2 linked regions of the Pontiella desulfatans genome follow. Each later gene encodes a partner of the first gene's protein in a complex. Links are inferred from orthologs where the notes say so. Each region holds a gene or a part of one and is shown on either strand. Other genes may lie near its edges.

Region 1 (4,848 bases):
GTTCCATCCATCATTAATCCGTTCGACGAAAACGCGCTCGAAATGGCACTGCAGCTCAAGGATCTGCACGGTGGAAAGGTGATCGTGATTTCCATGGGGCCGCCGCAGGCCGAGGAAGCACTCCGTACGGCGCTCTCGCACGGCGCCGACGAAGCCATCCTGGTTTCGGACCGCAAGTTTGGCGGCGCCGATACGTGGGCCACGTCCTACACCATCAGCTTGGCCATCAAGAAACTCGAAGACATCGACCTGATCCTCTTCGGAAAACAGGCCATCGACGGAGACACCGCGCAGGTCGGCCCCGGCGTGGCGCACTTCCTCGACATCCCGATGCTCACCTACGCCAAGGGCATCGAAGTTACCGGCGACACCTTCAAGGTCAACAAAGTGACCGAAGACGGCTACGAAATCTGGGATGTCGACAAACCCGCCGCCCTCACCGTCGTGAAGGAAGCCAACGAGCTGCGCATGCCGTCGCTCAAGAAAAAAATGGCCGCCAAGAAGGCCGAGATCCCCTGCTGGGGCTTCGACGAGCTTCAGCCCGACGAAGGCAACATCGGTCTCGCCGGCTCCCCGACCAAGGTGGCCAAGGTCTTCGCGCCGCCGGTCAAGCTGAATAAGGAAATCCTCTCCGGCGAACCCGCCGACATGATCACCGAACTCATCGGAAAACTGAAAGGGCAGCACATACTATGAGCGCAGAAAAAGAACTTTGGGTATACGCGGAACAGCGCGAAGGCAAGATTGCCGGTGTGGTGCAGGAACTCCTTAGCCAAGGCCAGGTGCTTTGCGAAAAATCGGGCTACACGCTCTGTGCCGTCCTTCCGTCCGCCAATGGAGCGGAACTCTGCCAGGAGCTTTACAACTTCGGAGCCAAGAAGGTCTACGCCATCGACGATCCGAAACTGGCCGACTACCAGAACGACTACTATTCCCGTGCGGTCGCCCAGCTGATCAACGAGAAGAAGCCGGAAATCGTCCTCTACGGCGCCACCACCATCGGCCGCAGCCTGGCGCCGACCGTCGCCGTGATGGTCGATGCCGGCCTCACCGCCGACTGCACCGAGCTGGACTTCGATGTGGAAGAGGGCAACCTCCTCCAGACCCGCCCGGCCTTTGGCGGCAACATCATGGCCACCATCATCTGCCCGAACCATCGTCCGCAGATGGCCACCGTCCGCTCCAACGTCTTCAAGAAGAACAAGCTCTCCGACAACGAAGCCGGCGAGCAGGTGCCCTATGCCGTCGATCTGTCCGGTGTGCCGGAACGCATGCGCCGTCTGGAATCGGTTCACGAAGCCGACACCAACAGCATCGACCTCAACGCCGCGCAGTTCATCGTTTCCGGCGGGCGCGGGGTTGGAAAGCCCGAAAACTTCAAGGTCATCTACGACTTCGCCGCCGAGCTCGGCGCGGCTGTCGGCGCCTCGCGCGCCACGGTGGACGCGGGCTGGATCTCGCACCACCACCAGGTGGGGCAGACCGGCAAGACCGTTTGCCCGGTGGTCTACATTGCCTGCGGCATTTCCGGTGCCATCCAGCATCTCGCCGGCATGCAGAGTTCCGACATGATCATCGCGATCAACAAGGATCCCGACGCGCCGATCTTCGATGTTGCCGATTTCGGCCTCATCGGCGACCTGCACGAGATCGTGCCGGAATTCCAAAAACAGATCGCCGCCGCAAAGGCGTCGTAATTTCGTGGAGCAGGCTTTCCAGCCTGCCCTTCAGTTGAACTGGGCAGGCAGGAATGTCTGCCCCACATTAATCGATTGGCGGTTTGATTCAGGATTGTTGGTTCGGTAGGCTATCGAACCATTAATCCAAACAGAAGGAACTGATTATGGAAAAAGTTGTAATCATCGGAGCCGGTGCAGCCGGTATGACCGCCGCGATCTATACCGCCCGCGCCAACCTCGAGCCGCTCGTCATCGAGGGCATGCAGCCCGGCGGGCAACTCACCACCACCACCGAAGTCGAAAACTTTCCGGGATTCCCGGACGGGATCGACGGCACCGAGCTGATGGATAAGCTCAAGGCGCAGGCCGAGCGCTTCGGCGCCAAGTTCCTGCAGTATGATGCGGTTGCAAAAGCCGACTTTTCCGAACGCCCCTTCAAACTCGAAATGATGGCCGGCGATCCGATCGAAGCCAAGACCGTCATCATTGCCACCGGCGCGACCGCCAAATATCTCGGCATTGAGTCCGAGCAAAAATTCATGGGCCGCGGGGTATCCGCCTGCGCCACGTGCGACGGCGCTTTCTATAAGGATGTTCCGGTCGTGATTGTCGGCGGCGGCGACACCGCCTGCGAGGAAGCGATGTTCCTGACGCGCTTTGCATCGAAGGTCACGCTGGTGCATCGCCGCGACCAGCTGCGCGCCTCCAAGATCATGGCCGACCGTACCATCAACCATCCGAAAATCGAGATGGCATGGGATTCCGTGATCGATGAAATCCTCGGCGACGACTCCGGGGTGACCGGCGTCCGCATCAAGAATGCGAAGACCGGCGAAACAACCGATATCGAAGCGGCCGGCTATTTCTCGGCCATCGGCCACAAGCCGAACACCGAGGCGTTCGAGCAGCTGGAAAAGGACGAGGTCGGCTATCTGATCGCCGATGGCGTGAAGACCAAGTTCGAAGGGGTTTATGCGGCGGGCGATGTTTCCGACGCAATCTACCGCCAGGCGGTGACCGCAGCCGGAACCGGTTGCGCCGCCGCGCTGGAAGCCGAACGCTTCCTCGAAGCGCAAGGGGAGTAGGGGAATGAAGAATATAGATTTATGAATTAAGAACTGTCGGTCTGCGACGCCTTTTGAAAAGGGGGCGGGAAGCTCCCGCCAACCATTCTACATTCCAAATCTGAATTCTTAATTATTTACAACTAACAAGGAGAAGAAAGACATGGCTATTAACTGGGGTATCAGTGAAGAACAACAGGAAATCATCAACCTGATTGATGACTTCGGTAAGGAGCGCATCGTTCCTGTTCGGGCGGAGCTCGACGAAAAGGGGATTTTCCCGGCCGACCTGCTTAAGGAATTGGCGCAGATGGACTTGATGGGTCTGTATATTCCCGAGGAATACGGTGGATTCGGCGCGGATCAGCTCGGCTTCTGCATGGCCATCGAAACCATGTCCAAATACTGCATTGGCGTTTCCGTCTCCTACGCCGCCAACGCCCTGGGTGCCGACCCGATCATTATCGGTGGTTCCGACGAGCAGAAAAAGAAATACCTCTCCCCGCTGGCCTCCGGCGAAAAATGGGCGGCTTTCGGCCTGACCGAAGCCAACGCCGGCTCCGATGCCGGCGGCATCCAGACCACCGCGGTCAAGAAGGGCGACAAGTATGTCCTCAACGGCACCAAGCAGTGGATCACCAATGGCGGCGAAGCCGACATCTACACGGTGTTCGCGGTCACCAACAAAGCCAAGGGCGCCCGCGGCGTCTCCTGCTTCATTGTTGAAAAGGACACCCCCGGCTTCTCCTTCGGCAAGAAGGAAGACAAGCTCGGCATCCGCGCTTCCGCCACCCGCGAGCTCGTTTTCGAAGACTGCGAAGTGCCGGCTGAAAACCTCATTGGCCGCGAAGGCATGGGCTTCCTGCTCGCCATGAAAACGTTCGACGTTTCCCGTCCGGGCATTGCCGCCCAGGGCGTCGGTCTTGCACAGGGCGCGCTAGACGAAGCGGTCAAATATGCCAAGGTGCGCAAGCAGTTCGGCAAGCCGATCATCGCCAACCAGGGCCTGCTCTGGATGCTCGCCGAAATGGCCACCAAGGTGGAAACCGCGCGCGCCATCACCTACGCCGCCTGCCGCACGCTCGACGCCGGCGTGAAGGATGTCTCCAAGATTTCCGCCATGTGTAAATATTATGCGGGCGACGTGGCCATGTCCGTCACCACCGACGCCGTTCAGGTGCTCGGCGGCTACGGCTTCATGAAGGAATACCCGGTCGAAAAGATGATGCGCGATGCCAAGATCCTCCAGATCTACGAAGGCACCAACCAGATCCAGCGCGACATCGTGGGCAACTCCCTCGTTAAGGAATACGCCTCGATCTAGCTCTGGAATGGAGGGATGCCGGCTTCGGCGTCCGGGTAGCGAGCGCTGCCCCTCCAGCAAGCCCCGTCAATCCGGCGGGGCTTTTTTTTGTCCCTGAAGGGTGGTCGGCTTGCGCCGTCTATTGTTTCGTAAACGGCACCGTGAAGGAGGCCCAGAAATCTCCATTTACCTTGATGGTTACGTTAATGGTCATCGAATTCCCTGATATGGTTCCCGTGCCTGAGAATCCAATGGTATCACCGTAGTCATCGGTGAGACTGGCGGAGAATGTGAACGAGTTCCCCGTAAGAGTATAGCTACCTGTTGCATCGGTTCCATCGGCGGTATCGACTATTCTAAACGAGGTTCCGTCTGAATAGAACGTTAGTGTTGAGGATGGACTTCCAACCTCGACCCATGTTGTTCCAGCAAGGCTTGCATCTCCATCACCGCCGCCATCATCATCATTACAACCAATCAGCATCGCAGCGCAGCAGATGCCCAGCGCAAGCAATGCGCTTCGTTTTGTTGCCGTCTTCCCGTTGATTTTCATTGTGCACCTCGCATGTGGTTCTAGTTTGGCCGTTCCCGTTGATTTTAATAATCACCACCTTTCCCGGGGGCGGATTCATGAATTGTGTTCGGCATTCCTGAAAGCCCGGTCTCGGGATATACGCCGATTAAGGCTCGTTGCAAGGGGAAATGCGGGGGCTAAATACGCATATTAATGCGTAATTGTTGGGCTTGCGCGGCAAAAAAAAGAGTGCCGTCTTTGCAGTCGGCACTCCTTTGGAAGTATTGG
Region 2 (3,691 bases), 710 kb from region 1 along the record:
ATGGTCTTATATTCATATCCCGATTTTTGAGCAGATATCGTAAACCCCTAAAACACGGCACATTAAGAATCTTCGCATGAGCTGGCACAACCTTTGCATACCTTAAAACCATGATTCACCATAGGGGTGATGAATAGAAACAAAGATGAATGATCGCGAGATTAACAATGAAAACGATAAACCCGATTGCGGGCTTTATGAATGTTATTCGCACCACACTGTCTGACTGGGCCAATGCCCGGTCAACCTTCCAGGGCTTTAATCCGCCCTCATGCATGGGAAGCTTTGGCTCCCAACAAAAACCTTGCCCGGTGAAGGTATCCCTGAACAGGCAACATCCCCATCAGCGCCTCCGGCAAAGATAGGCCGCCGGCCCCGGCAAAGAGGCCTGGACATTGGGCGATGCGTTAACCGATCTTTAACGCCATGCGCATAAAACCCATACAGCGTTGCGTTGTACTGGGCGCGTCCGAAGGGAAAAGGCGTTCCGTTTAATCAGACGATTTCATCGCCTCATCAGTCCAAGACGGCATCCATTCGCTTTGAATCCCCAATTTTCCATATAGGAGAAAACCATATGAACAACAAAACCATACACATCAAAAGAACACGCAAGACAAGCCTGGCCGATGCACTCGCAAAAGGTGCATTGATCTGGGGCCCGGCCTACTCGCTCGGGGCCAGCACGGCGGCCTATTGGCTGACGCGACTGCTCACGGACGCCGTGCCGGCCTACTCCGACATCTTCATCGACTCGCTGGTCATCTTCCCGCTTTGGGGAATGGTTGGCGGAGCCGCCAAGTGGATGTTGATCAACAACAAGGCCAACCGAACCAAGCGGCCGCGCGGACGGCGGGGCAGCATGAACCGCTTCATCCCCCGCATCCGCCCACGGGGCATGAAACCCAGCCACGCATAACCCCTCTTAACAAAGGAAAGAAAATGAAAACAACAGAAACGAAACATAGAGATGAAAATGGAAGCACGTGGAAGGAAGCAACGGCCAAAGGTGCTTTGGTCTGGGGTTCCGTATATTCCACTGCATCGTCCGGGGCTGCTTTTCTGCTGGCTCCGGTGATGACGGGAAGCTCGCCGGCCTTCGGCGATATCTTCATGGATTCGCTGATTATCTTCCCGACCGCCGGGGCTGCAAAGGGGTTGCTAATGTGGCGAATGAACAAAGCCAGCAACGATGGCGAATCCGATGCTCTTGCCAAGTATACCAGCAAGGGCCGGAAGACCCACAAACATCCGATACGGCTCAAGAAAGCCGCCTAGCCCGGATACGAAAAAAAGGTGCCCGCTGAAGGGCACCTTTTTTCATTCCGGTCGGTTGCGGTTATTGCTCTGCGCCGATCGCGGAGACCAGGCCGGCCTGCTGCTGGAGGCCGACAAACTGCTGTTTGTTTTCGCCATCCTTGAGCAGGATCAACGTCGGGATGGAGCGGATGCCGTATTTGGCGGCCAGCTCCGGGTTTTCATCGACGTTCACTTTTGCAATGACCGCCTTGTCGCCGACTTCGGCGGCAACCTTTTCCAGGATCGGGGTCTGCATTTTGCAGGGGCCGCACCAGGGAGCCCAGAAATCGACCAGTACGACGCCACTCTTGGTTGCGTCTTCATAGTTGCTTCCACTCAGTTCAATTACACCTTCAGCCATGTTTCATCTCCAATGTTATTTTGAAATCAGACGGATCATCACATGATGCGTTCAAAAATAAAATACCAAAACACTACCATTTGTTTGAATGGAGGCGTTCCTCGTCAAAACGGTATTCCGGCCCGAGCACTTCGTTGGGCACACCCATCGCCAGCAACGCGAACGGGGTGATCGATTCGGGGATGCCAAGAATCTTGCGGCAGACCTGCTCGCGCTCCTCCAGCGGGTGGATCGCGATCCAGACGCATCCAATGCCGATGTCGTGCGCGGCCAGCTGCATGTTTTGCGCGGCGCAGGAGCAATCCTGCGGCCAGAAGCCGGGATAGATCTCCTTCGAGACGTCCCCGCAAACCAGCACCATGAAGGTCGACTCCTCCAGCATTTCCGTTCCGCCCATTCCGGTGAACTGCTTGATCACCGATGGGTCGTCCATCGTTACAAAGTGCCAGGGGCGCGCGTCCGCGGCCGACGGGGCGTTCATGGCCGCCTCCAGAATAATCCTACGTTCCCCGTCCGTCACCGGTTCGGTAGTCCAGGTGCGTATGCTGCGGCGGGTCATCAGTGCCTTTATCGTTTCCATGCAAATTCCTTTCGTTGAGCTCTAAAGATACTAATCCCCCAAAGGAGCGCAAACGGTTTTCTCGGGAAACTCAGGCCGCCAATACCGCTTTTAGATCATCCTCGAAGGCCTTGATGATTTCCGGTTCCTCTTCCTCCAACGCGACCAGACGGTGGCGGATGGCAACCCGGCGCGTCCAATCCGTTCCCGGTGCATGGAATTCATCAACCAGCGCCTCCACTTCCGTGCGAACGTTCCTCGGGATGCAATCCAGGGCGCAACCACCAGGAAAAGAATCGCTCAGGCGCTCGAAATCCAACCAGCGATAACCAACAATACGGACAACGGACAACAAGATGAACGAGCCACAGGCCACGCAGATTTCCGAAACTCCATGCAGGGCCAAGGCAATGACACACGAAAAAAGGTAGGTTGTGAAAACCACGATATAGAAGAGGAAAACCAATCGCCTAGCCATCTCGGAAGCGCTGTTTAGCTGACGAACCATAACCAACTCTCCGCTTAATTGACTGGATTATCGCCGTGCCACCGAATTCTGTCCACCATCATTTTGCTCCAAATCGTTTTGCCACAGCCCCTCCCCTCCTTTACTCTGCCGCCGCTATGTATAAAAAGAAACAGCTGGTGAAGGTCGAGATCATCGATCTGGGCGACAAGAACCAATGCTTCGGACGCATGGAGGACGGCATTGCCATCTTTGTGCAGGGTCCGGCGGCGGTCGGCGACGTGGTGACGGCCGAAATCTTCAAGATTAAGAAGAAATACCTGGCCGCCCGAATGTGCGGATTGGTTAAGCCCTCCCCCCATCGCATCGATCCGGCCTGCCCCTACTTCGGCCTCTGCGGCGGCTGCAAATGGCAGCACATGGACTATGCCGAACAAGTGCGCCTCAAGCGCAAGCAAGTGCAGGACGCCCTCGGGCACCTGGGAGGCTTCAAAGACATCGAATGCGACGAATGCATCCCCGCCCCCAACCTGTTCGGCTACCGGAACAAGATGGACTTTTCCTTCACCGACCTGCGCTACCTCACTCCAGCGGAAATGGACATCGACCCCGGCGACCATGAAAAGCCGCTCGACTTCGCCCTCGGGTTCCACGCCCCCGGTTGCTTTTCGAAGGCCATCGACATTAACCACTGCGACCTCTCGACCAACGAGATGAACCTCACCCTCAACACCGTCCGCAGGTTTTGCCTTGCCCATCGCACGGAACTGCCGATCTATTCGACCCACTCGCACACCGGCGAGCTGCGCAACCTGGTGGTCCGCCACGGCGGGAATACCGGCGAATTCATGGTCAACCTCGTCACCAGCACCCACAACCCGGAGCTAATGAACAATCTCTGCGAGGAACTCAAGGCCGCCTTGGGCGACCGCATGACCACCTTCGTAAACAACACCACCTCCGCCAAGAACACCGTCGCCTTCGGCGAAAAGGAATACGTGCTCCA

What was found. Proteins that work in one complex are often made in the same cells at the same time.
Region 2: the proteins of trxB (region 1) and trxA are in contact, whole or in part, in a crystal structure (PDB 1F6M), measured with the Escherichia coli proteins. The link is inferred for Pontiella desulfatans from one-to-one orthologs.

What each region holds. Positions count from the first base shown.
Region 1 is NZ_CAAHFG010000001.1:1,275,530-1,280,377, forward strand. The notes cover bases 916-3,803. They hold trxB (thioredoxin-disulfide reductase), read left to right. Parts: upstream 916-1,843; coding sequence 1,844-2,764; downstream 2,765-3,803. Other genes in these bases: E9954_RS04930 (electron transfer flavoprotein subunit alpha/FixB family protein), read left to right, coding at 916-1,697; E9954_RS04940 (acyl-CoA dehydrogenase family protein), read left to right, coding at 2,913-3,803. Outside these bases: E9954_RS04925 (electron transfer flavoprotein subunit beta/FixA family protein), read left to right, coding at 1-696; more of E9954_RS04930, read left to right, coding at 693-915; more of E9954_RS04940, read left to right, coding at 3,804-4,067; E9954_RS04945 (hypothetical protein), read right to left, coding at 4,186-4,599.
Region 2 is NZ_CAAHFG010000001.1:1,983,555-1,987,245, forward strand. What follows is about bases 1-2,711. They hold trxA (thioredoxin), read right to left. Parts: upstream 1,661-2,711; coding sequence 1,340-1,660; downstream 1-1,339. Other genes in these bases: E9954_RS07285 (hypothetical protein), read left to right, coding at 578-919; E9954_RS07290 (hypothetical protein), read left to right, coding at 943-1,278; E9954_RS07300 (nitroreductase family protein), read right to left, coding at 1,734-2,240; E9954_RS07305 (hypothetical protein), read right to left, coding at 2,311-2,711. Also shown: more of E9954_RS07305, read right to left, coding at 2,712-2,727; 23S rRNA (uracil(1939)-C(5))-methyltransferase RlmD, read left to right, coding at 2,844-3,691. UniProt on the Escherichia coli protein: Participates in various redox reactions through the reversible oxidation of its active center dithiol to a disulfide and catalyzes dithiol-disulfide exchange reactions.